Regions from separate parts of the Hymenobacter sp. HD11105 genome, predicted to be linked through region 1. Evidence: riboswitches for the same ligand, from Rfam matches in the RefSeq annotation. Region 1 holds a riboswitch; each other region holds the start of a gene.
What was found. A riboswitch is a leader RNA that binds a small molecule or an ion and turns the genes downstream of it on or off. The one in region 1 is predicted to bind S-adenosylmethionine.
Positions count from the first base shown of each region.

Region 2: it holds a riboswitch for S-adenosylmethionine, as region 1 does, so the genes downstream of both, metH (methionine synthase) here and ACW9KT_RS03445 (O-acetylhomoserine aminocarboxypropyltransferase/cysteine synthase family protein) in region 1, are expected to answer to the same signal.
Region 3: it holds a riboswitch for S-adenosylmethionine, as region 1 does, so the genes downstream of both, ACW9KT_RS11130 (amino acid permease) here and ACW9KT_RS03445 (O-acetylhomoserine aminocarboxypropyltransferase/cysteine synthase family protein) in region 1, are expected to answer to the same signal.
Region 4: it holds a riboswitch for S-adenosylmethionine, as region 1 does, so the genes downstream of both, ACW9KT_RS20790 (ATP-grasp domain-containing protein) here and ACW9KT_RS03445 (O-acetylhomoserine aminocarboxypropyltransferase/cysteine synthase family protein) in region 1, are expected to answer to the same signal.

Region 1 is NZ_JBSWBR010000001.1:770,609-777,735, reverse strand. It holds gene dxs (1-deoxy-D-xylulose-5-phosphate synthase) at 1-557, opposite strand, end outside; gene ACW9KT_RS03460 (lysylphosphatidylglycerol synthase transmembrane domain-containing protein) at 828-1,907, shown strand; gene ACW9KT_RS03455 (hypothetical protein) at 1,995-2,408, opposite strand; gene ACW9KT_RS03450 (LysM peptidoglycan-binding domain-containing protein) at 2,642-2,941, shown strand; SAM riboswitch class I at 3,128-3,240, shown strand; gene ACW9KT_RS03445 (O-acetylhomoserine aminocarboxypropyltransferase/cysteine synthase family protein) at 3,614-4,984, shown strand; gene metX (homoserine O-acetyltransferase MetX) at 5,113-6,141, shown strand; gene ACW9KT_RS03435 (homoserine dehydrogenase) at 6,197-7,127, shown strand, end outside.
Region 2 is NZ_JBSWBR010000011.1:48,041-55,167, reverse strand. It holds gene metH (methionine synthase) at 1-2,945, opposite strand, end outside; SAM riboswitch class I at 3,017-3,122, opposite strand; gene ACW9KT_RS20740 (M16 family metallopeptidase) at 3,447-4,838, opposite strand; gene ACW9KT_RS20735 (M16 family metallopeptidase) at 4,963-6,309, opposite strand; gene ACW9KT_RS20730 (GMC family oxidoreductase) at 6,960-7,127, opposite strand, start outside.
Region 3 is NZ_JBSWBR010000003.1:89,036-96,162, reverse strand. It holds gene ACW9KT_RS11145 (DegT/DnrJ/EryC1/StrS family aminotransferase) at 22-1,173, shown strand; gene ACW9KT_RS11140 (Gfo/Idh/MocA family protein) at 1,170-2,213, shown strand; gene ACW9KT_RS11135 (EcsC family protein) at 2,265-3,014, shown strand; SAM riboswitch class I at 3,109-3,219, shown strand; gene ACW9KT_RS11130 (amino acid permease) at 3,575-5,035, shown strand; gene ACW9KT_RS11125 (lipopolysaccharide biosynthesis protein) at 5,092-6,573, opposite strand; gene ACW9KT_RS11120 (DUF7033 domain-containing protein) at 6,691-7,127, opposite strand, start outside.
Region 4 is NZ_JBSWBR010000011.1:58,648-65,774, forward strand. It holds gene ACW9KT_RS20765 (hypothetical protein) at 1-380, shown strand, start outside; gene ACW9KT_RS20770 (N-acetylmuramoyl-L-alanine amidase) at 501-2,006, shown strand; gene ACW9KT_RS20775 (L-lactate MFS transporter) at 2,187-3,590, shown strand; gene ACW9KT_RS20780 (MFS transporter small subunit) at 3,632-3,775, shown strand; gene ACW9KT_RS20785 (putative signal transducing protein) at 3,874-4,209, shown strand; SAM riboswitch class I at 4,330-4,421, shown strand; gene ACW9KT_RS20790 (ATP-grasp domain-containing protein) at 4,887-5,870, shown strand; gene ACW9KT_RS20795 (LLM class flavin-dependent oxidoreductase) at 5,867-6,886, shown strand; gene ACW9KT_RS20800 (molybdopterin molybdotransferase MoeA) at 7,051-7,127, opposite strand, start outside.

The DNA of each region.
Region 1 (7,127 bases):
GGGTCAATGCTCATGCAGTTATCATTGAGGATAACCAGCAGATTGGACTTGGCTACGCCAGCGTGGTTTAGGGCTTCGAAGGCCATACCGGCCGTCATGGCTCCGTCGCCGATTACAGCAATATGCTGGCGGTCTTTCTCATTTTTATACTCCGAGGCTACGGCCATGCCCAGTGCGGCACCAATGCTAGTACTGCTGTGGCCCACTCCGAACGCGTCGTACTCGCTCTCCTTACGCTTGGGAAAGCCCGACATTCCACCATAGCGGCGATTGGTTGGAAACTGGTTACGACGACCAGTCAAAATTTTGTGGCCGTAGGCTTGGTGGCCCACATCCCACACTAACTGATCGTAGGGCGTATTAAAAACATAGTGTAGAGCTACGGTCAGCTCTACTACACCTAAGGAAGCACCAAAATGGCCCCCATAAATAGAAACCGAGTCAATGATGAATTGGCGCAGCTCCTGGCTCACTTGCACTAATTGGTCCTCGCTGAGCTTTTTGAGGTCATCAGGCGAGTCAATAGCCGCCAGCAGTTCACCGGGTTCAACAATCATCTTTCGGAAGGGCAAAAAGTAAAATATAGCTGAATAACAGATTGGGAATTCAAAAGGTTAAGCCCTTTCAAGTTTCCTGCCGAAGGCACCTGGCAAAGGTACGACTTTTCGTTAGGGCCGGTTGTTGCAGGGCATCGTGAAACCTACCTCAAGCATAACAGGCTACTTTTTTCTATTTGACTGGCAGCAGCCCAGGCCATTCTTAATGCGTATCTAATGTAGTCGCTCCCAATATTGCCTACTTTTACCTCAGCACCCCGCCTCTCTCACATGCCCCTCACCCAGGATAATCAGGAACAACAACTTCTTGATAAGCTAAAGCCCTCCCGTATCATTTTGCCGGTTTTTATTGGCTTAAGCGTGGTGGGCTTTATGTTTTGGCGCAGCTACCGGCCCGGCGACTTAGCGCCCCTAGCGAATGCCAAGCTACACTGGCTGTTTGTCATGGTGTTGGTGCTGATAGCCCGCGATTTGGGTTATATTTACCGTATTCGCCACATCTCGGAGAAAGTGCTGAGCTGGCGCCAAAGTTTGGACGTAATCATGATCTGGGAGTTTGCCTCCTGCGTGCTTCCTTCCGCCGTGGGGGGTACGTCGGCAGCCCCTTTTCTGCTGCACAGGGAAGGTATTTCGCTGGGCAAATCGCTGGCGTATGTCATGGTGACTGCACTGCTTGATAATGTGTATTATGTGGTCACGGTGCCGCTGGTGGTGTGGCTGGCCGGCGATGCGCTTTACCCGCACGAAGCCCTGCAAGGCGGTTTTGTCACCACGCTGCAAATTGCCTTTGTGCTGAGCTACCTGATGGTGTCACTGTACTCCGGCATTATGCTGTATGCGCTTTTTATTAATCCGCAATCGGTGAAGCGCCTGCTGGTACGACTTTTCTCCTTCAAAGGCTTGCGGCGCTGGCGTTCCAAAGCGTATCAGCACGGCAACGAGATGGTGTGGGCGTCGGCTCAGCTACGCGGCAACGCAGCCAGATATTGGGTAGAAGCGGCCCTGTCCACGGCCTTCGTCTGGACGGCACGTTACCTAGTTATTGGCTGCATTATCGCGGCTTTTATAGATGTGAGTTGGGGAGAGTTTGGGTTAATTTTCAGCCGCAATCTGATTTATAAAGTGGTGCTGCTGGTGGCTATTACTCCCGGCGGTGCGGGCATTGCCGAGGGAGCTTTTCCTACTTTTTTCGGCAAGTTTATCGGTACTCCCACCATGACCAATTTTGTGGTGCTCCTGTATCGTATCGTTACTTACTATCTCTATTTGGTGCTGGGGGCCATTTTCCTGCCTCGCTGGATAGCCCGGGTATTTGGTAAGCATCGGGTGAAGGAAGTAATGACTTCGTAGCGAACTGCGGCATACTTATATAACCCCACAAAAAAGCCCCCCAACTCAGTGCTGGGGGGCTTTTTTGTGGGGTTAAGAGCTGACAAACTAGTCAGCTTCCAACATCATTTGCTCGCCGTTTACACCGCGCAGCGTGATCTTCTTATCTGTCAGATTTACTACGTCGAAGCTCATCGAAGTAGTACCACCATCAGGCGTGAGGGTGATTTTTTTGCCAGGCTGGTCGAAGGTATACTTGCCTTGCATCGACTGCTGGGGCGAGGTCATGTTGAAATTACCATTGGCGTAGAAGCGCAGTTCGGTGTCTTTGTCGGCTGAAGTTTGAGCCACTTTGTCACCGCTGGCGGTGGTTTCCTTATCGGTTTTCCACACTTTGCTTTCGGTGCCATATAGCATGTTGGTTTCGCCAACTTTGTTTTCCTGCTTACAAGCAAACGTAAACAACGATACCAGCATCAACAGGCTGGCTAAATAGCGGAAAGAAAGGACAGTAGTTTTCATAAGAAGGAGAGCTAAGGTTTAAGAGAGATTTGGAAAGGAAGTGCGTTGTGAGCATACATTGCAGCAAAGCAATGTTGCGCTTCTTACGCGCCCCGCTGCAAAGGGTTAGCTACGCTGGGGGGCATTTTGGGCTCCGCAACTTATTCGAAGCACCGGCGTAAGACGACCTGACAGCATGGCCGTCAGGCACATGCGTTATCTGCTGTTTTCTCCTTCTCACCTAATCTACGACCATGGGACTGTTCGATTTCATAAGCAATAAGGGCGAAGAAAAACCCGTACAGCCAGCCGTTAAGCCTAATCAGAACGCTAACACTGACTTCTTTGGCAACGCCAACCAGCCGGCCGCTGCTACCGCCGCCCAAGGCACGCAGTACACGGTGGTCAGCGGCGACTCGCTCTCCAAAATCGCCAAAAAACACTATGGCGACGCTGCTAAGTGGCACCAGATATATGATGCTAACAAGGCGACCATCGGCGCAAACCCTGACCATATCGAAGTAGGTCAGGTATTGAATCTGCCCCAACTATAAAATAGTGCTTTGCTTTTCTGTTCGTAAAAAAAGCCCCCCAGACTTGGCCTGGGGGGCTTTTTTGTTTTATTAAACCTGCTTGCGGCAAGCCAAAAAACTTTTTGCTGCATTTGGCGTTTTCAATCCGATCCGTACATTTACGGCCACCTACCCGGTACTTCTCGTTAACGACGGGATAGTTTTTCAGATTTATACAGAAGCGGCGAGAGAACAGGCTCCCTGACCCGCTGGCAACCTTCATCATGTGAAAGGTGCCAATTCCTGCCCGCGTGGCCAGTTGCTCGCGGGAGATATAAGCTCAGCGCCATGAGAAACTCCTCTTCCCCCGACTTGCTCCCCCCGTTTGCCCCCGCTGCCCCCGTGCGTGCGGCTTGGCTTGCGGATTTTCGTGTTTTAGCTCCGGCCCCGGACCGTTGCCAGACCGCGCGAATGTGTTGTTGTCGCGTGTGTTGTTGCTAGCCTATTTGGCCTAGCCTCCCAGTTTATTCTTCTGCTTAACCCGCGTCGTGTTGGGCCCGCGAGCCGCTAGCCGACGGGTTCTTCTCGCCTCCGCCTAGCTTCCCTTTAGCTCCGGAGCCTGTGCAGTCTGCTGCTTAGTGGCGGCCCTGTGCGTCTGATTCTCAGCAATGTAATTACTCTTCCTATCTGACACCACTTCCATTCAGCCTTCCTATGTCCACGCAAAATCTGCACTTCGAAACCCTTCAACTACACGCTGGTCAGCAACCCGACCCTACCACTGGCTCCCGCGCTGTGCCTCTTTATCAAACAACTTCTTACGTGTTCAAAAACGCCGAGCACGGTGCCAATCTATTTGCGCTCAAGGAGTTTGGCAATATCTACACCCGCCTGATGAACCCCACCACCGACGTATTTGAGCAGCGGGTGGCGGCGCTGGAAGGCGGAGTGGCCGCGCTGGCTACCGCCTCGGGGCAAGCGGCGCAGTTCCTGGCGCTGAATAATATTTTGCAGGCCGGCGACAATTTCGTGAGTACCCAACACCTGTATGGCGGCACTTATAATCAGTTTAAGGTAGCATTCAAGCGGTTAGGTATTGAGGCCCGCTTCGCCGATGGCGACACGCCCGAAAGCTTCGAGGCTCTAATTGATGAGAACACCAAGGCCCTTTACCTCGAAACCATCGGCAACCCAAGCTTCAGCATTCCCGATTTTGAGCGCATTGCTGCCATTGCTGATAAGCACGACCTGCCGCTGGTCGTGGATAACACCTTCGGGGCGGGAGGTTATCTATTCCGGCCCCTGGAGCACGGTGCCCACATTGTGGTCGAGTCGGCTACGAAGTGGATTGGCGGCCACGGTACCAGCATTGGCGGCGTAATTGTCGATGGTGGTAAGTATGACTTCGGCAACGGCAAGTTTCCGCAATTCACGGAGCCCTCGGAAGGCTACCACGGCCTGGTTTTCAATGATGTATTTGGTAAGGGCGGACCTTTTGGCAACATCGCCTTCATCATTCGGGCGCGGGTAGAAGGCCTGCGCGATTTTGGCCCCGCCATCAGTCCCTTCAACTCCTTCCTGCTCCTGCAAGGCCTCGAAACCTTGTCATTACGCGTCGACCGGACCGTGGAGAATGCCCAGAAGCTGGCCGAATGGCTGGAGCAGCATCCCCAGGTAGAAGCCGTGAATTATCCGGGCCTGAAAAGCAGCCGCTACCACACCTTAGCTCAGAAATATCTGAAGCGGGGCGCGGGGGGCGTCCTCACGTTCAGCATCAGAGGCAGCAAAGACACAGCTACTCACTTCATCGACAATCTAAGGCTAATAAGCCACTTAGCCAACGTAGGCGACGCCAAAACTCTCATCATTCAGCCCGCCGCTACCACTCACCAGCAGCTCTCCGATCAAGAGCAAATTGCGGCCGGCGTTACGCCCACGCTGCTGCGCATTTCGCTGGGCTTGGAACACATCGAGGACATTAAGGCTGACCTGCAAAGCGCCTTCGACGCGGTGGCCGAAAATGCCCCCAGGATCAGCAAACCGAAGGAGATACCTTGCCCGAGCCGGCTGTTGAACACCCCGTAGTACTGGAAGTCTAACGCGGGTTAGTCCTGCACTCAGCGCCGTTGCAGCGGCCTGAATGCAGCAGTACTACATCTTATCGCGCAGTTTTCTCTAAGCTGAAATAACCCTTTGAGCTGCCAACCCTATCCATGACGGAACCCCAGTTCTACACGCTTCCTGCTCCGCTCCCGCTCGAAAGCGGAGCCACATTGTCGCAGGTGCGCATTGCGTATCATACTTATGGTACGCTCAATGCTGCCCGCGACAATGTAGTCTGGGTGTGCCATGCCCTTACGGCCAACGCGGATGTGTTCAGCTGGTGGCCTGGTTTGTTTGGGCCTACCTACCATTTCGATCCGGCCAACTGGTTTATTGTGTGCGCCAATGTGCTCGGTTCGTGCTACGGCACCACGGGCCCGCTCGAGGCCACCGGTTCAACGGGTGCGCTGTATCATGAGTTTCCGCTGCTGACCATTCGGGACATGGTGGCGGCGCACGAGAGTTTATGCCAACACTTGGGTATCCATCAGATTCATACGCTGATGGGCGGGTCGTTGGGCGGGCAGCAGGCGTTGGAATGGGCCATCCAACAGCCTGCTTTATTCGATCATCTCGTGTTATTGGCCACTAATGCCCAGCATTCGCCCTGGGGAATTGCCTTTAATGAAGCTCAACGGCTAGCTATTTTCGCCGATCCTACTTATTTCTCGGCCACTCCGACTGGGGGGCAATTTGGTTTGAAAGCTGCACGTGCCGTGGCCTTGCTCAGCTACCGCAGCTATGAGGCGTACGCCAATACCCAGCATGAACCCGACGGGGAGAAAATCACCGATTTTCGGGCCAGTTCCTACCAGCAGTATCAGGGCGACAAGCTGGTGGCCCGCTTCAACGCTTACACCTATGTGGCCTTGTCCAAGGCCATGGACTCGCACAATGTAGGCCGAGGCCGAGGGGGCATTGCAGCGGCGTTAAGCCAGATCAAAGCCCGCACTTTGGTCATCAGTATTAGCTCCGATGTGCTGTTTCCGCCCAGCGAGCAGCAACTCTTGGCTCACCACATTCCCGGCGCCAAGTACGTCGAAATGGATTCGGGCTACGGCCACGATGGCTTTTTGATTGAAACCGCGCAAATCACGCATTTTCTCGAGCGTTTTTATGTGCAGACGCTTGCTCACTGAGGTAGGCACTTGCATAATCCTGTCGTCTTATTCTTTCCGCATTTAGCATACTCGTATGATATCTGATAAAAGTCGGCTGCGCATTGGATTGATTGGGTTTGGCTGCGTAGGGCAAGGGCTGTACGACATTCTGCAAAAGCTGCCCGAGTTTGGCGCCGTCGTGAAGCGCATTGCGGTCAAGAGTCCCACCAAGCCCCGCACGCTACCCGCCGGCCGCTTCGATTTCCACGCCGACGACCTGCTCACCGACCCCGACCTGGACGTGCTGGTAGAAGTAATCGACGACGCCGACGAGGCCTTTCGCTTGGTGAGTACGGCCCTGCGCCACGGGCGCCAGATCGTGACGGCCAACAAAGCCATGGTTGCCCGGCACTTGCCCGAATTGGTGCAATTACAGCAACACTACGGCGGCACTCTGTTGTATGAGGCTTCTGTTTGTGGCAGCATTCCTATTATCCGCACCCTCGAAAGCTACTTCGGCAGTGAGCCCCTACACCGTGTGGGGGGCATTTTTAATGGCTCATCCAACTACGTGCTCTCCCGCATGAGCGAGGAGGGCTCCGGTTACAGCGCAGCCTTAGCTGAAGCCCAAGCTTTAGGCTTCGCCGAAACCGATCCTACACTCGATATGGGCGCTTTCGATCCGCGGTCGAAGGCCGTTATTCTGGCGGTGCACGCTTACGGTTTGCTCTTGTACCCTGATCAGGTTCTTAACCTAGGCATTGAAAACATCACTGCTCAGGATATTCAACAAGCGGCGGCTGGGGGGCAAAAAATAAAAGTTGTAGCCAGTTTGCAGCGCTTAGAAGACGGCCGCATCACGGTGCTCGTGACACCGCAGTTTGTGAGCGCCGAATCGCCCTTCTACACAGTAGAGCGCGAATTCAACGGCGTAGTCATCGAAGCCGCTTTTGCCGATGCCCAGTTTCTGCGCGGCCGCGGTGCTGGTGGTCATCCCACCGGCTCGGCTGTACTCGCCGATTTGG
Region 2 (7,127 bases), on a different contig from region 1:
TGGGCATCGGCAAACAGCTTGGTAGCCGCCTCACCTAAGTTCTCATCTTCCAAAATGCGCGGGTAGCGCCCTTTCAACTCCCAGGTGTGGAAGAAAGGCGTCCAGTCGATGTACTCGGCTAGTTCAGCCAAGGGGTAATTATTCAGCACTTTGGTGCCGAGGAAGGTCGGCTTGGTGATGGGCGCGGTTTCCCAGTCGGCCTTGAATTGATTTTCACGAGCCGCTTCGATGGTTAAGTAATTCTTCTCCCGCTGGCGGGTGGCGTAGTCGGTGCGCAGGGCGGTGTACTCGTCGCGAACGGCCTGGGCGTAGGTTTCGGCGCTGGAGCCAAGCAGGCTGGCAGCCACACCCACCGAGCGGGAGGCGTCGTGTACGTGCACCATGGGTCCCGAATAGTTGGGGGCCACTTTCACAGCCGCGTGCAGACGAGAAGTGGTAGCACCACCAATAAGCAGCGGCGTTTTCAGGCCACGCTTTTCCATCTCCTGAGCCACGTACACCATCTCATCAAGACTAGGCGTAATCAGGCCGCTCAGGCCGATAACGTCCACGTTCTGCTTTACCGCTTCGTCCAGAATGCGCTCCAATGGCACCATCACGCCAAGATCCACGATGTCGAAGTTGTTGCACGCCAACACCACGCCCACGATGTTTTTGCCAATGTCGTGCACGTCGCCTTTCACCGTAGCCAGCAAGATTTTACCGGCCGTTTGCCGCTCCGAACCTTGCTTGTCGGCCAGCAGGAAAGGCTCCAGATACGCCACCGCTTTCTTCATCACGCGGGCCGACTTCACCACTTGCGGCAGGAACATTTTGCCGGCTCCAAATAGGTCACCCACCACGTTCATGCCGGCCATCAGCGGGCCTTCGATTACCTCTAGCGGCCGGCCTACTTGCTGACGTACTTCCTCAGTGTCTTCGTCGATAAACTCGGTAATGCCGCGTACCAGCGCATGCTGTAAGCGCTCGGCTACGGGCAGGCTGCGCCACGCGTCGGCCACCACTTCTACTTTGTCTTTCTGCTTTACCGTTTCAGCAAAGTCGACGAGGCGTTCGGTAGAATCGGGGCGGCGGTTGAGTAGCACGTCTTCTACCAACTCCAGCAAGTCCTTCGGAATCTCGTCGTACACGCCCAACTGACTGGGATTTACGATGCCCATATCCAAGCCGGCGCGAATGGCGTGGTAGAGGAACGCCGTGTGCATAGCTTCGCGAACCACGTCGTTGCCGCGGTAGGAGAAGCTGATATTGCTGACGCCGCCGCTGGTGAGGGCGCCGGGCAGGTTAGCTTTGATCCAACGAACGGCTTCGATGAAGTCCAGCGCGTAGTTGCGGTGCTCCTCCATGCCCGTGCCCACGGTCAGGATGTTGGGGTCGAAGATGATGTCCGTGGCCGGGAAGCCTACTTCGTTCACCAAAATGTCGTAGCTGCGCTTACATATTTCGATGCGCCGCTCCAAAGAGTCAGCCTGGCCGTTTTCATCAAAAGCCATTACGACCATAGCCGCGCCGTACTGGCGCACGGTGCGGGCGCGCTCCTTGAATACTTCCTCGCCTTCTTTCAGCGAAATCGAATTGACGATGCTCTTGCCCTGCACGCACTTCAGCCCGGCTTCAAGCACGCTCCATTTAGAGGAGTCAATCATCACCGGCACCCGTGAAATGTCGGGCTCGGAGGCAATGAGGTTAAGAAAGGTGGTCATGGCCTGCTCCGAGTCGAGCATGCCTTCGTCCATGTTCACGTCAAGGACCTGGGCACCGCCTTCTACCTGGTCGCGGGCAACTTGTAGAGCCTGCTCGTAGGCGCCGGTGCGGATGAGGCGGGCAAAAGCACGGGAGCCGGTCACGTTACACCGCTCACCTACGTTCACAAACAGGCTGTTGGGCGTAATGTCAAACGGTTCTAAGCCTGACAAATGAGTTGCGGGGGGCAAATTGGGTAGTTGGCGCGGTTGGTATTTTTCGGCCAACTTCGCCAGCTCGGCAATGTGCTGGGGCGTGGTGCCACAACAACCGCCGGCCACCGTCACGATGCCTTCCTTTAGATAATTCTCTACCACTGCCGCAAACTCTTCGGCGGACTCGTCGTAGCCGCCAAACGCGTTGGGCAAACCAGCGTTCGGATAAGCTGACACGTGCACATCAGCAATGCGGCTCAACTCCTTCACATATACGTGCAGCTGATCAGCCCCAAGGGCGCAGTTTAGGCCCACGCTTAGCAGCGGCAAATGACTGATGGAATTCCAGAAAGCTTCCACTGTCTGCCCCGAAAGGGTACGGCCCGAAGCATCGGTGATGGTGCCCGAAATCATAACCGGCACAACCCGTCCACCTTCGTCGAAGAACTTCTGGACGGCGTACAAGGCCGCTTTAGCATTCAGGGTATCGAAAATGGTTTCAATTAGCAGCGTATCGGAGCCGCCTTCCACTAGGCCGCGCACTTGCTCGTGGTAGGCAATAGCTAGCTCATCGAAGGTCACGGCGCGGAAGCCAGGGCGGTTCACGTCGGGCGAGAGAGAGGCGGTCCGGTTGGTGGGGCCGATGGCGCCGGCTACGAAGCGCGGCTTATGTGGCTCGCGGGCGGTAAACTCGTCGGCAACTTCTTTCGCAATCCGCGCTGACTCGTAGTTCAGCTCATACGCTAGATGCTCCAGCCCGTAATCGGCCTGGGCGATGGTGGTGCCGCTGAAGGTGTTGGTTTCCACCATGTCGGCCCCGGCGGCGAAATATTCGGCGTGAATGCCCTTGATAATATCGGGGCGGGTCAGACTGAGCAGGTCGTTGTTGCCGCGCAGAGGTTTAGGGTGGTCGGCGAAGCGCGTGCCCCGGAAGTCCTCCTCCGTCAGCGGGTGGCGCTGAATCATGGTGCCCATGGCGCCATCGAGCACCAGAATGCGCTGTTGGAGAATGTCGTAGAGGGGGGAGGCGGGGCGAGTCGTTTTCATAAGGTCTCCTTACTAAAAAGGCGTTTAAACTACCGCCTATCCAGAAAGAGAACCTCGAAATGAGGGCTCCGCACTTATCTTCTTCTGCCCTGGGGGCAAAATGGGAGTTGGCACCTTGTTTTACTCAGGTTGCCAAGACGTCACAGGGCCCAGTCCCTCGGTCTTTCTGGATAAGTAGCTCAGCAAAGATACAGTATGATGACGAAAAAAGTGCAACGTGTAACCCCACCCATTAGCCATGGCTTCATTCAAGCATAAAGCTTAGGGAAAGGGAGGGAAACAGCTTTCAAAATTAGAGCTAGAAAACTAGAGAGCTAGTTCCCCTCCTCAGCTGAGCAGGGGCTAGGGGTGGTTGACAATCGTTGCACAGTTAAGTAGAACTAGCTATAGCTGATGTTCGGTCGCTCCGGCCAACCACTCCTAACCCCTCCTCAGCTGAGGAGGGGAACTAGCTCTCTAGCCTTCTAGCCTTCTAGCTGACTACTATGGGCTGTATAACTTCTACAGCGCCTTCTTTCGCTCGGCCTGAAATTTCTTCAACTGTGGATCAATCTGCTTTTTATCACCCACCACCACAATGGTCATCTCATCAGGACGGACATATTTTTTGGCCGCATCCTGCACCTCTTTCGGAGTAATGGCGTGAATCTCTTTTACTTGATTTGTGAGGTAGGTGTCGGGGAGACCATGCAGATCGAGGAAATTAAGCTGGCCGATAATGCCAGCCGGCGTAGAGTTGCGCAGCACAAACAGGCCGGCTTCGTAGTTTTTGATGCCTTCCAGTTCGGCTTCCGTCGGCGCTTCTTTTTGCAAACGCTCAATCTCGTAGACGATTTCCTTGAGTGAGTTGCCCGTGTGCTCGGTGGTTACGTCGGCTACTTCGGTCCACTCACCCACGCGGTAGCGAGCATTTATGCTGCTGGAAGGAGAATACGTATAGCCTTTGTTCTCCCGAATATTACTGGTAATGCGCGAGCCAAAAGAGCCCCCCAATAAGGAGTTCATCACGCGCAGGCGCATGTAGTCGGGGTGCGTGGGGTCTATCACGGGTAGGCCAATGACTAGCGTAGACTGCGGCGCACCGGGCCGATCCTGTACCATCAAGTCAGTTTTAGTAATGGGCTTGGCAATGGCAATGCGCGGGGCGGGGCCTTTCGTCCAGTTGCTTAGCGAAGAGGTAACAGCTTCGCGCATAGCCTTCTCATCAAACTTGCCAGCAGCGTATACTGCCGTGCGCTGAGCACCAAATTGCTTGGTGTAAAAATCGCGCACCTGCTCGGGGCCATAGGCATTTACTTCGGCATCAGTCGGAATGTCGCGGCCGTAGGGGTGCCCTTTGTACATGGCCATGGCAAACTTGGTGCGAGCCTGGGTACCGGGTTGGGAGCGGGACAGGTTGTTCTCGCGCTTAAAGTCATTCTTGATGCGCTCAATCTCGGTAGGCGGAAAGGCGGGGTTCTGAACCACATCGGCCATTAGCCGCACGAGCTCCGGTCCGTATTCCGACAGCACCGAGCCAGTGATAAACGTTTGGTTGGGCCCCACAGATACGCTGAGCGAGCCCCCCATCCGAGCGGCTTTTTCCGAAATCTCCTTGGCCGAGAGTGTCGTGGTGCCTTCCCGCATCAGGCGGCCAACGATGTCGGCCAGGCCGTTTTCGTTGGCCGCTTCGTGCACGTTGCCGACTTGCACAACCATGCTCACCGTCACTTTCGGAATTTCACCGTAGGGCACCAGTGTGGCTTGCAAGCCATTGTCGAGAGTAAATTCCGTTTTGGCAGGTAATGTGAAGTCGCGGGGCGTGCCGCCGGCGGGAGGTGTTTGTTTTTGGGCAAAGGCCGGCGCGCTGAGGGCGCATGCGGCGCTTAGTAAGCCGATAACTATATTTTTCATGAGTAAGTCTTTGGGATTTGGAGCGAAGTGCTAACCTGGGCTTAGTAAGTGTTGGAAAAAGCCCCCCAGCGTTCTGAAAGTGCGGACTACACAGCCCGCGCTGCGTGGGAGGGCAGAGGTGCAGCTAGCTCTTAGCCAGTGGGTTCACCGTGAGAATGGTCCGGTTGGTGGTCCGCAGATACTCACGCAGCGTCTTCTGCATCAGCTCCGGCGTTACTTTCCGAAACTCGCTTTCCAGTTGGTTGATACGCTTGGGGTCATTCTCAAACAGTGCGAAGCTGGCCAGCAAATCAGCTTTGCCGAAGCCATACAGTTGGCTTATCTGATCATACAGGTCGGAGCGCATCTTCACGATGGCCAGATCCAGCAGCTCTTGACTTACGCCTTCTTTGTCGAGTCGCTGAATTTCACGGTCCAGCACGGCCACCACCGAGTCGGCCGAGACGTTTTTGTCATACACCAAGCTGCCATCCCAGAGCATAGGGCCGTTATAATTGAACATGTTGCCCAGACTCGAGTTGATGCCTCCACTGACTGAGCCCGTGTAGCCGCGCTCCTGCACCAACGCTTGATATAGCCGACTGTCGTTGCCCTGGAGCAGAATCTGGTCGAGCAGGCCCATGGCGTAGTACTCCGGCGTGTTCTTGTCGGGCATGTGGTAGGCAAAGGCGAGGGCTGGTTTGGTGGCTAGCTTGTCATCTTTGCTGAAGCGCTGCTCCTTCTCCTGACGAGGCTCGCTGAGGTCTACTTTGGGCGGTGGCGTACCCTGCGGAATATCCTTGAAGTATTTCTCAATCCAAGCCATTGCCTCTTTAGGATCGAAGTCGCCCACTACGACCAGCACGGCGTTGTTGGGGGCGTAATAGGTCTTGAAGAAAGATTGTACATCCTCCAGGTTGGCTGCGTCGAGGTCTTTCAGGTCGCCGTAGAAGTTGTGGGCGTTGTGCCAGTTTTTGTTGGCATACTGGGGCATATCCAACCACGGAAAGCCGCCATAAGGTTGGTTGAGCACGTTTACCTTCACCTCATTCTTCACCACGCCCTGCTGGTTAGTGAGGTTTTCCTGGGTGATGTTGAGGCCGCGCATACGGTCGGCTTCGGCCCAGAGCATGGTTTCGAGCTTGTGGGCGGGCACGATTTCGAAGTAGTTGGTGAAATCGAAGCGGGTGGAGCCGTTCAGGATGCCGCCGTTTTTCTGCACCACCTGGATGAACTCCATCTTGCCCAGGTTTTGGGAGCCCTGGAACATCATGTGCTCAAACAAGTGGGCAAAGCCGGTGCGGTTGCGGGGCTCGATGCGGAAGCCGATGTTGTAATAAGCCGCAATGGTAGCAACGGGCGCCGTTTTGTCGGGCGAGAGCACCACTTTCAGGCCGTTGTCGAGGGTGTAATAGTCTACCGGAACCTGGTAGGTCGCGACTTGGGTGGCCTGCGTAGTTTGCGCTTGGGGGGCATTTTGGCCGCTTGCCACACCCGAGGTTGTTTTCTGACTACAGGAATTTAGGGTCAAAAAGCCCCCCAAACCCAATAGTAGACTTGGGAGAAGACGTCTTGATGAAAGCATAAGTAGTGGAGGCTTGAAGGTGGGAAAATTTAGGTTTTGATCTATTAAGAAACTGTACCATTCTGCTAAAAGATGGTATTCTTAATCGAACCGTTGCTTTCCCGTTCAGCTACACTTCTACCTTCAAGGTAGCTAGTTGCTTGGTTGCTACAAACAACTCCCTGTGTGGCACAATCGTGATTTGGCCGTACTCCTGCAGCAATTGTCGATAAGCTTCTTCCACTTGGCGTGGTTACGGTCAAGGTCATAAAGGCCGAAGGCGATTACGGTGCCACCCTTGCGCGTCCAACCGTATTTTAAAAGGTCGTCATGCAGGGCGAAGCATCATGCGTGTTTAGTTGCTGCACTAACTCACCAAACCCGAATCTCATGCTGAGCTTGCCAAAGCATCTCTACCGATTGTTATAATCCAAGGTATTGCAATGAAGCGGGTGAGATGCTTCGACAAGCTAAGCATGACGGCTCTTTGTGTTGTTTTGATAATCAACTAAACAACGAGCAAACCAGCCGTGCCTGCGGCACGGCGTCCCCGCCTCAGCTGAGGCGGGAAGTGCTGTTCAGGTATCTCTTCTTTGCTCGCTTTCTAAAAACTTATCGGCGGTGCGTAGGCTCAGGGCCATAATGGTGAGAGTCGGGTTGACGCTTAAGGCACTTGGGAATACCGAGTTATCGCAGATGTAGAGATTGGGCACGTCGAAGGCGCGGCCATCGGCATTTACCACGGC
Region 3 (7,127 bases), on a different contig from region 1:
CCACTTTTATCTGCCTACCCGTTGCTCACCTCTTCTGTGCTTCCTGCCCCCATTCGCATGCTGGATTTGGCGGCGCAGCACGCTGCCCTTCAGCCCGCCCTCGATGATGCCCTGCGCATAGTGTTGCAGGAAGCCGAGTTTATTAACGGCCCAGCCGTGGCTGCGTTTGCCCAGGAGTTGAGCATAGCGCTCGGTGGCCCCCACGTGATACCTTGCGCCAACGGCACCGACGCCTTGCAGCTGGCTTTGATGAGCCTGAATTTGCCCCCCAGGGCCGAAGTAATTCTACCGGCTTTCACCTACGTAGCCACCGCCGAAGCCGCCGCAGTGCTCGGTCTGCGCCCTGTGTTTGTCGATGTGCTGCCCACCACGTTCTGCCTCGATCCGGCGGCCGTGGAAGCCACCATCACGTCGCGCACAGGCGCTATTCTAGCAGTGCATTTGTTTGGTCAATGCGCTGATTTGGCAGCGTTGAGACAGATTTCGACTCGACACAGCATTCCGCTGATTGAGGATAACGCTCAAGCGATTGGCGCTACATATCACTTCGCTGATGGCACCCAGGCAGCCGCTGGTACGGTAGGGGAGGTGGGCACTACGTCCTTTTTCCCGGCCAAAAACCTTGGCGCCCTCGGCGACGGGGGCGCCCTTTTCACTCGCGATGCTGCCCGCGCCACCTATCTGCGCCAGCTCGCCAACCACGGCCAGACCCGCAAGTACTACCACCAACACATCGGCCTGAACTCCCGCCTTGACACCCTGCAAGCGGCCTTGCTCCGCGTGAAGCTGCCCCACCTACCCACCTGGACCGCCGCCCGCCAGCGCCTCGCTGGCCAGTATGATGCGGCCCTGGGGGGCATTTCCGGCCTGCGACTTCCTTACCGCGACCCGCAAAGCACCCATGTGTTTCACCAGTACACTCTTACTCTGGAAAAGGCCCCCCAGCGCGACCAGCTTCAAGAGTACTTGCAGCAGCGCGGCGTGCCGAGCGTAGTGTATTACCCAGTGCCGGTTCACTTGCAGCCGGCCTATGCTTACCTTGGCTACCAAGCTGGGCAGTTTCCGGTGGCGGAAGAGTTGTGTCGTACGGTGCTTTCGTTACCCATTCATCCACTGCTGAGCGAGGCCCAGCTCCGTTATATTACTTCTACTATCCGGGCGTTTTTTGCATGAGTAATTTTTTACCCTTGGGGGCCAAACAGCCTGAGGTTCGCTTTGCTATTTCTGGCGTAGGGCACATCGGCCGACGCCACGCGGCGCTAGTGCAGCGCCAACCTGGGGCTGCACTTACTGCCCTAATTGATACGCGGGAGGAGCTAGAACCGGAGTTGGCCGCCGAATTTACCGGCGTGCCTTTTTTTGCGTCGCTGGAAGAATACTTGGCCCAAGGTCCCGCAGCGGATGTGCTCACGGTGGCTACGCCCAACTACCTGCACGCGCCCCAGGCCATAGGCGGCCTTCGCCACGGCCTGCATGTACTGGTCGAGAAGCCGCTGGCCCTTTGCGCCACCGATGCCAAGCAGATTCTGGCTACGGCCGCCCAAGCTGACCGACTCGTGTTTGGCGTAATGCAGAACCGCTACTCACCGCCGGCCGTCTGGCTGAAGCAGGTGATAGAAGAGAACCGACTGGGGGGCATTTTCATGGTGCAAATCAATTGTTTCTGGAACCGCGACGCCCGCTACTACCGCCCCGGCAGCTGGCACGGCACCCGCGCCCAGGACGGAGGCACGCTCTTCACCCAGTTCAGCCACTTTATCGACTTGCTCTACTGGGTTTTCGGCGACGTCACCAACCTGCAAGCCCGCTTCCACGACTTCAACCATCAGCACCTCACCGAGTTTGAAGACAGTGGCCTCGTTACCTTCGACTTAGTGCGCGGCGGCACCGGCACCTTGCACTATAGCACCGCTGTTTGGGACCGCAACCTGGAAAGCAGCCTCACAGTTATCGGCGAGCACGGTAGCTTGCGCATCGGCGGGCAGTACATGGACAAAGTGGAGCACTGCCACATCCGCGACTACGAGTGCCCGCCGCTACTGCCCACCAATCCCGCGAACCACTACGGCTTCTATCAAGGCAGCGCCGCCAATCATGTGCAAGTAATTGAGGAGGTGGTGGAAGCAGTTAGAAATGGTGGCTCAGCTGAAACGAACGCGCAGCAAGGAGTAAAAGTGGTGGAGATTATTGAGCACATTTATAGCTTGAAATGACGTGGGGAAGTGCAGATAAAAACTACTTATCTGTTTTACGTAACTATCCGCATGAACTCCCCCGACCAACAAGCCCTCACTGAACTCCGCGCCTGGCAACAGCGAATGCAGAAGTCGCCGTCGCTGATGAACCGCTTCACGCGGCGAGTACAGATTCGGCTTAATGCGCTGCTGCCCGAGCGCGTGCATGAGGCTATTACCACGGCCATTCGGCAAATGGTGCGCGGGGTGTTGTTTGGGTCGATGCACACCACGCGCCAGCCACTGCTGAAGGCGCCGTGGGCAGAGCGAGAAACGGCCGTGCGCACCCGCATTCGCTACTACCGCAACACAGCTTCGGCCGAAGGCGCTGTAACGGGCGCGGGGGGCTTTTTACTAGGGCTGGCCGATTTTCCGTTGCTGCTGGGCCTTAAGCTAAAGCTCCTTTTCGACGTTGCCGCCCTCTATGGCCACGACGTGCGCGACTACACCGAGCGTTTGTATTTGCTCCACATCTTCCAGCTGGCGTTTTCCAGTCAGCACACCCGCAATGATGTATACCGCCGAATTGCCGAGTGGGACACCTACCGCCACACTCTGCCCACCGATGTAAACGAGTTCGACTGGCGTACCTTCCAGCAGGAGTACCGCGACTACATTGACCTGGCGAAGCTGGCCCAGCTGGTACCCGTAATTGGGGCGGCGGTGGGCGCAGTAGCTAACTACCGCCTCATCGAGCAACTCGGTGAAACGGCCATGAATTGCTACCGCATGCGTCAGTTAGGGGCAGCAGGCACTATTTTGCCCCCCAGCGCTAGGTAGGCCACGCAACAGCAGAGAAAGATTAGTGGTATTTGCAAGTACGCTTAGTCGAGGCCTACCTTTGCGACCCCAATTCTTTCTGATCAAAGGATTGTTTTTATACAGAGGCGTGGAGAGAAAGGCTCGACGAAACGCCGGCAACCCCCAGCTTTGCTGGAACGGTGCCAACCGAGGTTAGCGCAAAGTATTGCTGGCCATATAAAAACAGATTGCCGTGAACGTTCACATCCGACCCGCCTCGTTTTCCTCCGCCACTCCGCCACGCCTAAGCGGCGCCGCGGCCGTTTGTTTGGACATGGGTTGTTGCTGTTGTTGAGCAGCCAATACTTTCCTCGTTTTTCTGGTGTTGCCAAGCTTTAGTAGCTAATACGAGCCGCTGGAGGGCTTTTTTGCCTGCCTTCGTTCCGCTTGTATTTGTTTCGAAGGCGGTCAGCTTGTCTGCTGGCTCAATGCTAACACGCTAGCTAGTTGCTGGCGGCCTGACCTTCCTCTGGCTTGGGCACAACTCACTATTTCCCCTTCATTTATTCGTCACGAGGCAGGGCTTCGTGCTACCCATTATGCTCAAAAAATCATTGGAGTTGCTGCGCGCAGAAGCGGCCGAAACTGGCTCCCACACGCTTAAACGCAGCCTGAGTGCCTTCAACCTGGTTGCTATCGGTGTTGGGGTAATTATCGGAGCGGGCCTGTTTTCCCTCACCGGTATTGCGGCCGCCAACCACACCGGGCCAGCCGTTACACTTTCTTTTCTGGTGGCAGCCGTCGGGTGCGCGTTCTCAGCCCTGTGCTACGCCGAGTTTGCCTCCATGGTGCCGGTAGCGGGCTCGGCGTACACGTATTCCTATGCCACGCTGGGCGAGCTATTTGCATGGATTATCGGCTGGGATTTGGTGCTCGAATACTCGGTGGGCGCCGCGGCGGTGGCTATAAGCTGGTCGCAGTACTTGACGCGGTTTCTATCAAAATACGACCTACATATTCCCGCGCAGCTGGTTATGTCGCCCTTTGAAACGGCGACCCAAGCCGATGGCTCGGTGGTGCACGGCATCGTGAATTTGCCTGCTATTCTGATTGTGGTGGCTATTACGGCCGTCGTGATTCGGGGTACGCAGGGCTCGGCCTGGGTCAATGCGACGATTGTGGCTCTTAAGGTGTCGGTGGTGCTGGTGTTCATTGCCCTGGGCTGGCAGTACATCGATCCGGCCAACTATCAACCTTATATTCCGGCCAATACGGGCACTTTTGGAGAATTTGGATTGAGCGGAATCTTGCGCGGAGCGGGAGTTATCTTCTTCGTGTTCATTGGCTTTGATATTGTGGCCACCATGGCCCAGGAAGCCAAAAAGCCCCAGCGCGACATGCCTATTGGCATTATCGGCTCGCTGGTGGTGTGCACCATCCTGTTCGTACTGTTTGGGCATGTCATGACGGGCTTAGCCAATTATACTGAGTTCAAGAACAGCGCCGCGCCCGTTGCCATTGCTATCGAGAAAACGCCGTATGCCTGGCTCAGCCAAGCCATTATCATTGCTATTCTGGTGGGCTACACGTCCGTTATTCTAGTGGATTTGCTGGGTCAGTCGCGGGTGTTCTTCTCCATGTCGCGTGATGGTTTGTTGCCCAAAATCTTCTCCGAAATCCATCCTCGTTTCCAAACACCTTATAAGTCGAACGTCTTGCTGGCAGCCTTAATTAGTGCCTTTGCTGGCTTGGTGCCTATTCAAGTAGTAGGCGAAATGACTAGCATTGGTACACTGCTGGCCTTCGTGATGGTCTGCCTCGGTGTACTCATCATGCGCAAGCAGCAACCCGACGCCCCGCGTGCGTTCCGCACGCCTTGGGTGCCACTCGTTCCTATCCTGGGCATCCTAACTTGCCTGCTGATGATGGTTTCGCTGCCCTGGGATACCTGGTTGCGCCTCATCATCTGGTTGGCAGCTGGACTCGTGATTTACTATGCCTATGGCAAGAAGCGCAGCAAATTGCGGTTAGCTCAAGAAGCCGCCAAGCAACCCGCTTAGGTGATATCGCTGTGCAAAAAGGCCCTGCCTGACCTTGGTCGGAAAGGGCCTTTTAATTAGGTGCGCCTCACCTTTTTCCAGGCTTTTTGAATAATATCCTGAAGCTCGGGCACGGCCCGTGTCAGCAATAAAAGCCCCCCATAGATACCTGTAAGCACTGCCGAGCGCAGCAGCATGGTAATGAATACGGAGTGTATCGAGGGTAGCAGCCAGGCAGCCACCCCCGCCACGCCTGCTATTCCCAACACCAGCGGAATACGCAAATCGAAGGGCTGCAACCCGTAGGCATGCCACACAAACCAGGTGCGTGCCACGTTGATGCTGGTCATGGCCAATAGCGTAGCCAGGGCCGCGCCCGTCAGGCCGTATAGCGGAATGAAAAACAAGTTAAGCAGCACGGTGGCCACGGCCAGCGTGATGTTGAAAAACAGATCGAAGCGGTAGCGGGGTGAGGTGACGAGAATCAAGCCATTGACGCCGGTAATGTTATCGAAAAGGCGACCAGCCAACAGCAGCAGTACAGCCGTAGCGCCAGCCGCAAATTCGGGCCGCATGAGGGAGTAAATAAAATCCAGATTTAAACCAATGCCCAGCGCCAGCCAGCATCCCACTACAGTATTGAGCCGGGTGGTGCTGCGGTAAAAATTAGCCATGCGCGGCATGTCCTGGGCTTTCCAGTATTCGGCCAAGAGCGGAAACGCAATCTTATTCAGGGAGCGGGCCGGAATGGTGAGGGCGGTGCTGATGAAAAAAGCCGTGGTGTACACGCCCGTCGCGGCCAGGTTAATGCTGGAGCCCACCATCAGCGCATCAATGGAGCCAATGATAGTGCCCGACAAGCTGGACAGAATAACGAATCCACTGAAACTGAGCACTTCCTTCACCGGCACTACCCCTAGCGCCGCCCGTGATGGGCGTAAGTGCCACTCGCCCAGGTACATCACATACAGCATTAGCAGCAGCGTAGCCAAGCCGTAGCTGCCAATGAAAGCCAGCACGAAAGCATGAAAGGACAAATACCCCAGCGAGAATAGTAGCGCCGCCACTACCGTGAGCACGCGCAGCAAAATATCCTGCACAAAGGACGAAAACGAGGTCTGGTACAGGGCCTTCAAATATGCGTCCTGCAAGGAGTAAAGCAGGATAAACAGCGCCAAAATTGCCCCCCAGAAATAGTAGGGATTCATTAAGGCCGCGTCGCTCTCGAAGTGTGCCAGCAGCAAAGGCCGACTTAGTACATAAGCCACTGTCACGACGGCAAATCCCAGGAGCGGCACGCCCAGCAGCATCGGCAGAAACCCTTGGTGACCACTGGCTTTGTCGCGGAAATAAGGGAAGAAACGGATGCCGGTGCTGGCAAACCCAAAGGCTGCGAGTTGAGCATAAATAGTAGCTACCGCCACTAGCACCCGCGTGAGCCCGATCTGGTCGGCGGCCAGCAGGTTGGGCAGCACCAGCACGGTATTTACGAAGCCCAGCCCCAGCCCGATATAGGCAATAATGGTATTACGCAGCCCCTGCCGTTGAACGATGCCCAAGAGTTCTTAAGTTGATTGGTAAAACCCTACTGTCATCCAGAGGCACGAAGGACCTTATTCGTTTAGAACGACGGACGTAACCACGGCCTGTTCTACCATGATAAGGTCCTTCGTGCCTCAGGATGACAGATGGTTCCAGACATCCGCGCCATTAACAAAAGCCGCATCCCGGCCGCGAAGGTAGTGCAGGAGTTCCTGGAATTGGCGGGGGCCGTTGGTTTGGTTCTGGGGGGCAAAATTCTCATTGTGCCAGAGCATCGTGCACACGCCGCCAAACCTTTCGATTTCTTGGAACATGGGCGTAAGGGCCGGCAAGATTTCGGCGGCCTCCAGTTGAAGATACTTCGGATGATGCAGGGTAACATCCATCACGTTCAGCGGAATTTCCAGGAAGTCGAATGCTTTACCTTTCCTAAAATCAAAAGGGTAAAACGGGAGGCAGTACGAATTGCGAAAGCCAAAGTGCTCGGCAAAGCCTAAGGTAGAATCGTATTCGAATGCTAAATTATCGACTAAGCCCGGCGTGATACGCGGCTCCCACTGTAAGTAGTGAA
Region 4 (7,127 bases), on a different contig from region 1:
GCACGCCTCACCGCTACACCGGCGTATTTCGGTTCGATGGGGACAAGCTCCGCAATGAGGTGTTATTCGACCGATACGAGCCTAACGTAGAGCAGGGCGAAGACGCGCCGATGGAGGCTACCTACTGTTCTTTGGTAGGTCGGCAGCAGGCTCCTTTAGAAATCAACGACGCTACCACTGATCAGCGCGTCATGGGTCTTATTGATACGCCCGTCATATCGTATTGTGGAGTGCTCATCCGCGACGACCAGGGTACGGCATTCGGTACTCTCTGCCACTACGATATGCAGCGTTGCCAAGAGCGCACCACCGATTTGCCTTTGCTGGAAGCAGCTGCCGCTCTACTGTACAATAAGTTGCACCCGGCTGGCGCTAAGTAGCATCAGAAAGCGACCGTGGCGCGTAGCCGCATAGCGGGGCCAGTGCTTGGTTGTGGTTTCCTGATCGGTAGGGACACTGTCGGTGTGGTTGTCCCGCGGCGTCATTCTCTTTCTGATCTCATGTTCTCTGCTAAACTTCTGCTCAGGCTACTTCTGCTATTTCAAGTCACAGTAACCTTCGCGCAAGCCCCGCTTATCGAAACCGTCGAAACGGTGCCCGCTGCTGACCAATGGCTGCTGCCCGGCGACCAGTTGAAAGTGCATCTCAAAGGCCAGCCTGGCGCTACCGCTACGTTTCTGGGGGGCAAATTAATGACGGAGCTGGCGCCTACTCTTACCGGCGGGCAGTCAGGTATCTACCAGGGCACCTACGTGGTGCAGCCCGGCGATACGCTATTTGATCGGCCTATTTCCTTTGAGCTACTCACTGCGGATAGCATACGCACGGTGGCTTTAAGCCAGAATAAAGTGCGTTTTCTAAATCAAAATGCCCCCCAGCTAGCTGTTACCAAGGGCCCGTTGACTTATCTGAATTACGGCTTGGGTGAAGATCGTCTGGGTGGCGCCAAAATGGGCTACCTCGACTCGTTGGTGGTGCTGCACATTAGCGGAAAGGTAGGCAACCAATACCGCGTGCGCCTGGCCGAAAACCAGACCGCTTGGGTGCCAGAGGATATCGTGCGTTTTTTGCCCCCCGGTGGCTTTGCGCCCGCTTCGCTCACCGGCTCCTGGAGCGTGCAGGGCGACTCGCTCTACGACTACGTGCGTGTGCCGCTTACCGCGCGTTTGCCTTACCGCTCCCAGATCCTATCGAATCCTACGCGCCTGGTCATCGACGTATTTGGGGCTACTTCCAATACCAACTGGATAACCCAGCGCGATGGACTGCAAGCGCTCGGCGACGTGCACTACGAGCAGGTGCAGCCCGACGTATTTCGGCTAGTGCTACACCTGCGCCACCCCCAGAGTTGGGGCTACAGCGTTGGCTATCAAAAGAATGTGCTGACAATCCGGGTAAAACGCCCCCCAGCCAAAATGCGCCTGCGCAATCTGACCGTAGCCGTAGATGCGGGCCACGGCGGCTCCAACACCGGCGCCGTAGGAGCTAGCGGCGCCCGCGAAAAAGACCTTACCCTAGCTATTGCCCAGCAATTGAAACGAGAGTTAGAGCGCAAAGGGGCCCGCGTACTCATGACCCGCGACGCGGACGTGAGCGTAGATAACGGCGACCGAATTCTGCGCTTGCGTCAGGATAGTCCCCATTTGCTGGTGAGTATTCACGTAAACTCCTCCGGCAATAAAACGGTACGCGGCACCAGCACTTACTACCGCTACGTAGGATTCCGACCCCTATCAACTGCTTTGTATGAGCAGATGCTGCGTACCGGTCTGCCCGGCTTTGGCAACGTAGGCAACTTCAACTTCGGCCTGAACGGACCGACCGAATACCCAAATGCTTTGGTCGAAACCGCCTTCGTCTCCAACCCCGACGATGAGCGCCTGCTCACTTCCCCCGACTTTCAGCAGCAAATGGCGAAGCGCATGACCAAGGGACTGGCAAATTTTCTGCGTGCTAGCCGCCAGCCGGGGCTGCGGGGGTGGCTCAGCCGTAAACCCGCCAAATAGTAGCGCTCTGGCATCAGCGCGCAGCTATAGCTGTTTAGCAACATTTATAGGTGGAAGGTTGATAATCTGCTACAAAAGATTCTACCTTCCTGATTCTCAACCCCCGAGACGAAGCTGTAGCCTTTGTGGCGGCCTACGTCCGCGTCAGCCTACCTATTTCCCACCAATTCCCTTTACAGCATGGCAACCTCTACTTCGTGGCTGGATCGCAGCCGTACCATTGCCGGGCCGGGCTTCAATCGCTGGCTGATTCCGCCGGCGGCCCTGGCTATTCACCTTGCCATTGGGCAGGCCTACGCTTTTAGCGTGTTCAAGAAGCCAATGGGAGCCCTTATCAGCGGAGATGTGAACGCGCCAGCCCCTACCGACTGGACACCCGGTCAGCTGGCAGTTATTTTCTCCATTGCCATTGTGCTACTGGGTTTATCGGCGGCGGTATTTGGTAAATGGCTCGAACGGGTTGGGCCGCGCAAGGCCATGCTAGCTTCGGCTTTATGCTTTGCGGGGGGCTTTTTTATCTCGGCCCTGGGCGTATCCATGCACAACATCTGGCTCGTGTATTTCGGGTATGGCTTTGTGGGCGGCATTGGGCTTGGTATCGGATACATTTCGCCGGTGAGCACGCTTATCAAGTGGTTTCCCGACAGGCCGGGGGTAGCGACGGGTATGGCCATTATGGGCTTCGGCGGGGGCGCCATGATTGGCTCGCCGCTAGCCGTAGCTCTGATGGCTTATTTCAAAGATTCGGCCCCTATGGGAGTAGCCCCTACCATGCTCACGATGGGCGCTATTTATCTGGTATTCATGATGTTTGGGGTATTCACCATTCGGGTGCCAGCGGAAGGGTGGAAACCGGAAGGCTATGTGCCCAACACCCAACAATCAACTCTTATTACGACGGCCAACGTAGATGCCGATACCGCTATTAAGACCCCGCAGTTTTGGCTCTTATGGGTGGTATTACTCACCAATGTGACGGCTGGTATTGGCGTGCTCGAAACAGCCTCTCCACTTATTCAGGAAACCTTCTCCGATACCTCTATGGGGGTGGGCTTGGGCGTAACGGCGGCCGCGGCGGCTGGCTTTGTGGGGCTGCTGAGTTTGTTCAATTTGCTGGGGCGCTTTTTTTGGTCGTCGGCCTCGGATAAGATGGGCCGCAAGCCTACCTACATGATTTACTTTGGATTAGGCATTGCACTCTATGCATTAGTACCCACGCTGGCGGCCAACCACTCGCTGGCGTTGTTCGTCATCGTGTGCTGCGTGATTCTGAGTATGTATGGGGGCGGATTTGCTACTGTTCCTGCTTACTTACGCGACTTGTTCGGCACGATGCAAGTAGGTGCCATCCACGGGCGCCTACTTACGGCCTGGTCTACGGCTGGTATCTTGGGTCCCTTGATTGTTAACTATTTACACCAAAGTCAGAAAGACAAAGGCCTGACCGGTGCTGAAGCCTACCAAACGGTATTTTATGTGATGGCTGGCGTGCTGGTAGTCGGTTTGATTGCCAATATGCTCGTGACGGCTGTAAACGAGAAATATCACTACAAAGAAGCTGCTGCCAAGAAAGTAGCTGCTTAGTGCTCGCGCTTTTCTGTATCTAATCGTTAAAAATCTTCCGCATGGATAATCGTATAAATCCTACAATTCCCGACGCCGCGCCTTCTTCTACCTTACAAACGGTGCTAGCTTGGCTCTACGTTGGCGTGCCGCTGCTTTGGGGCGTCTCTCAAACGTTTATTAAGGCACTGGACTTGTTTAAATAAGTTAGTAAGCGGCTTCCGTGACGAAGCCTGCGTATAGTTTTTACCACAAGAAGCACCTAATGGGGTGCTTCTTGTGTTTTAGTTGAAACCCTTATCCTATGTTTACCGAGCCCACCGACGGTACAGTTGTGCTGCTAGAATCGTTTGCCAACTCTATTTCAGCCCACCTAGCCAAGAATCAGCTGGAAGCGGCTGGTATTGCTTGCTTTATAAGCAACGAAAACCGACCCTACGGACCTATTTCGGGCGGCGTACGGCTGCACGTACGACAGCAGGATTTGGAGGCTGCCCAACGAGTTCTTTCCGAGCAAGCCGCCCTCATGACGGCAGTATATGATGATGACCAAGATGCCTCAACGGATGCTGCTACAGCTACTGCCTCTACTTCATCGGGTAGCTTACTTACCCGACTGCGGGCTTGGCTACTTTCGTAAGTTTTAGCTTAAATATATAAGCCAAGCGTAAGCTAATTCATCTGCATTCCACTAGGATTTGGAATATTAGGAAGCGAGTTGGTACATTTGTGCTACCAATTCTTTCCCATCAAAGGATTGTTTTTATACAGAGGCGCAGAGAGACAGGCTCCGTGAAGCGCCGGCAACCCCCACTCCCCGTGGAACGGTGCCAAGTCCTGACCATATAAAAACAAGTTACCGTGGACCTTTTCAACACCTCCGCTTTCTCTCTACCCCTCGTTGCTTCGCAACAGTGCTGTTATGCGCAGTCTGCACAGGCCGGCTGTTGTATGTGCTCGGTAGGACAAGGTTGTTGTTGATTTGCGCTTTCCCTTTCCTGCCGGCAACTTAGTCTGACGCTTTTTATAAGCGACTAGTATGCCCCTGTTCATTTCCGTTACCCACCCGTAGTTAGCCAGTTAAGCTAACTCGTGCTTGGGCTGACGGTCCGAACCTACTCCACTTTCTGCTTTTCAGCTTCTTGCTTGCAGCTACGCCTCACCGAAGCGCGTCGTGCTTGCTTCAGTTGAAAAAAGCCCCCCAGCCGAGCCAAGGGCTCCAGTTTTCACCTCACTTCCTGTTTTTTAGCGCAGACTCATAAGTGCCATGAGTGCGCAAATTCCAACCGTTTTCACTTCCATATTACATCACCTAACATGTCTGATTTACAGAAGCCTATCGGCATTTATTATGAACACCCCGAATGGTTTAAGCCGCTGTTTGCGGAGTTGGACCGCCGCGGTTTGCCCTACGAAAAAATTGACGCCGCTCACCACCTGTTTGACCCAGCCGAAAAGGAAAGCCGCTATAGTCTGGTAGTAAACCGAATGAGTTCTTCGGCTTATCTGCGCGGACACGGTCAAGGCATTTTTCATACCGCTGGCTTCGCTACTCACTTGGAGCGGCTCGGCGTGCGTATCATCAACGGCTCGGCAGCTACGGCCATTGAGACTAATAAGGCTCGCCAACTCTCGCTGTTCGAGTCGCTGGGACTGAGCTACCCGAAGTCATTCGTGATAAACCACGCCTCGCGGGCCGTGGATGCGGCTCAGCAGCTGCGCTTTCCGATTGTGGTGAAAGTGAACATTGGCGGCAGCGGCGCGGGCATTATCCGCTTCGATACACCCGAAGGCCTACAAGCGGCCGTTGACGCCAATCAAATTGACCTAGGCATCGACCAAACGGCGCTGGTTCAAGAATACGTGACGCCGCGTGGGGGGCATATTACCCGCGTAGAAACGCTGGATGGCAAGTTTTTATACGCCATGAAGGTGTACACCACCGGCGAAAGCTTTAACCTCTGCCCCGCCGAAATCTGCCAGATTCCGGACGAGCCTACAGCCGGCGACTTCTGCCTGACTGAAGCACCAAAAAAAGGAATTCAGGTAGAAGTTACTACGCCGCCCGATGAGATAATTGAGGCCGTGGAGCGCATCGTAGCTGCTGCCAAAATAGACGTGGGGGGCATTGAGTATCTGATAGATGACCGAACCGGCGAGGCGCTGTTTTACGACATCAATGCCTTGTCCAACTTCGTGGCCGACGCCGTGAACGTGGTAGGTTTTGACCCCTACGCCCGCTTTGTGGATTACCTGGAACAACAACTTGAATTGACCACTGCTAACGCTCTTACGATATGAAATTCGGGTATTGGCTTCCCATTTTTGGCGGTTGGCTCCGCAACGTTCCCGATGAGCAAATGCCTACGTCGTGGGACTATGTAAAACAGTTGGCTCAACGCAGCGAAGACTGGGGCTATAGCCTCACGCTCATTGCTGAGTTGTATTTAAATGATATAAAAGGTCAGGAAGAGCCTGCCCTAGAGGCGTGGAGCACGGCGGCAGCACTGGCAGCGGTTACCAAGGAGCTGGAAATTATGGTGGCTGTGCGGCCTACTTTCCATAACCCAGCCTTGCTGGCTAAGCAGGCCGCCAACATCGACCTGATTGCTCCGGGCCGCTTGTCCTTGAACGTGGTATCGTCGTGGTGGCGTGATGAGGCGACCAAATACGGCTTGCACTTCGAGCAGCACGACGACCGCTATGCCCGCACCAAGGAGTGGCTGGATGTTGTGACCAACGTGTGGGAGAAAGACCATTTCTCATACGAGGGCAAGTATTATCAGCTGACAGACAACGTATTGCAGCCCAAGCCAGCCAAGAAGCCGTTCCTGTACGCAGGCGGTGAATCGGAAGCGGCGAAGGACCTTATTTCGTCGCAGTGCGACGGCTATGTGATGCACGGCGACTCGCCCGAGCAAATCGGCCAACGCATTGCCGACATGCGCCGCCGCCGCGAGCAGAAGAATTTGCCCCCCATGAAGTTTGGGGTAGCTGGATACAGCATCGTGCGTGATAATGAGCAGGAAGTGAAGCGCGAACTAGACCGCATTACCAACGTGCAAGCTTCGGCCGCGGGCTACAGCAATTACCAGCAGTGGCTGGCCGGCACGCAATTGGAACAGCAAGTGTCGCTGCATGATTACTCGGTATCAAACCGTGGCTTGCGCACAGGCCTCACCGGTACGCCTGCTCAGATTCAGGACCGCATCGGAGCTTATGAGGCCGTAGGTGTTGATTTCTTCCTTTTGCAGTGCAGCCCGCAGCTGGAGGAAATGGAGCGGTTCTCTGACTCGGTAATTAGTGTATTGGCTTAATTAAGACTACCACACTAAGCTGATTACCTATTTATTTGGCGGTCATGCAGAGGCAAAGCCGAAGCATCTCGCGTGCTGATGTTGAGTTACTCACCTAACGGCGCGAGCGAGATGCTTCGGCTTTGCCTCTGCATGACCACCTTTTTGCTTAGCTTTTGAATTTTTTAATTCCGAAACCGCAGTAGTGGCCACGCTTCGCCGGCTGAGAATTCGGTTTGGTCGGGAGGCAATTCCAGGAAAC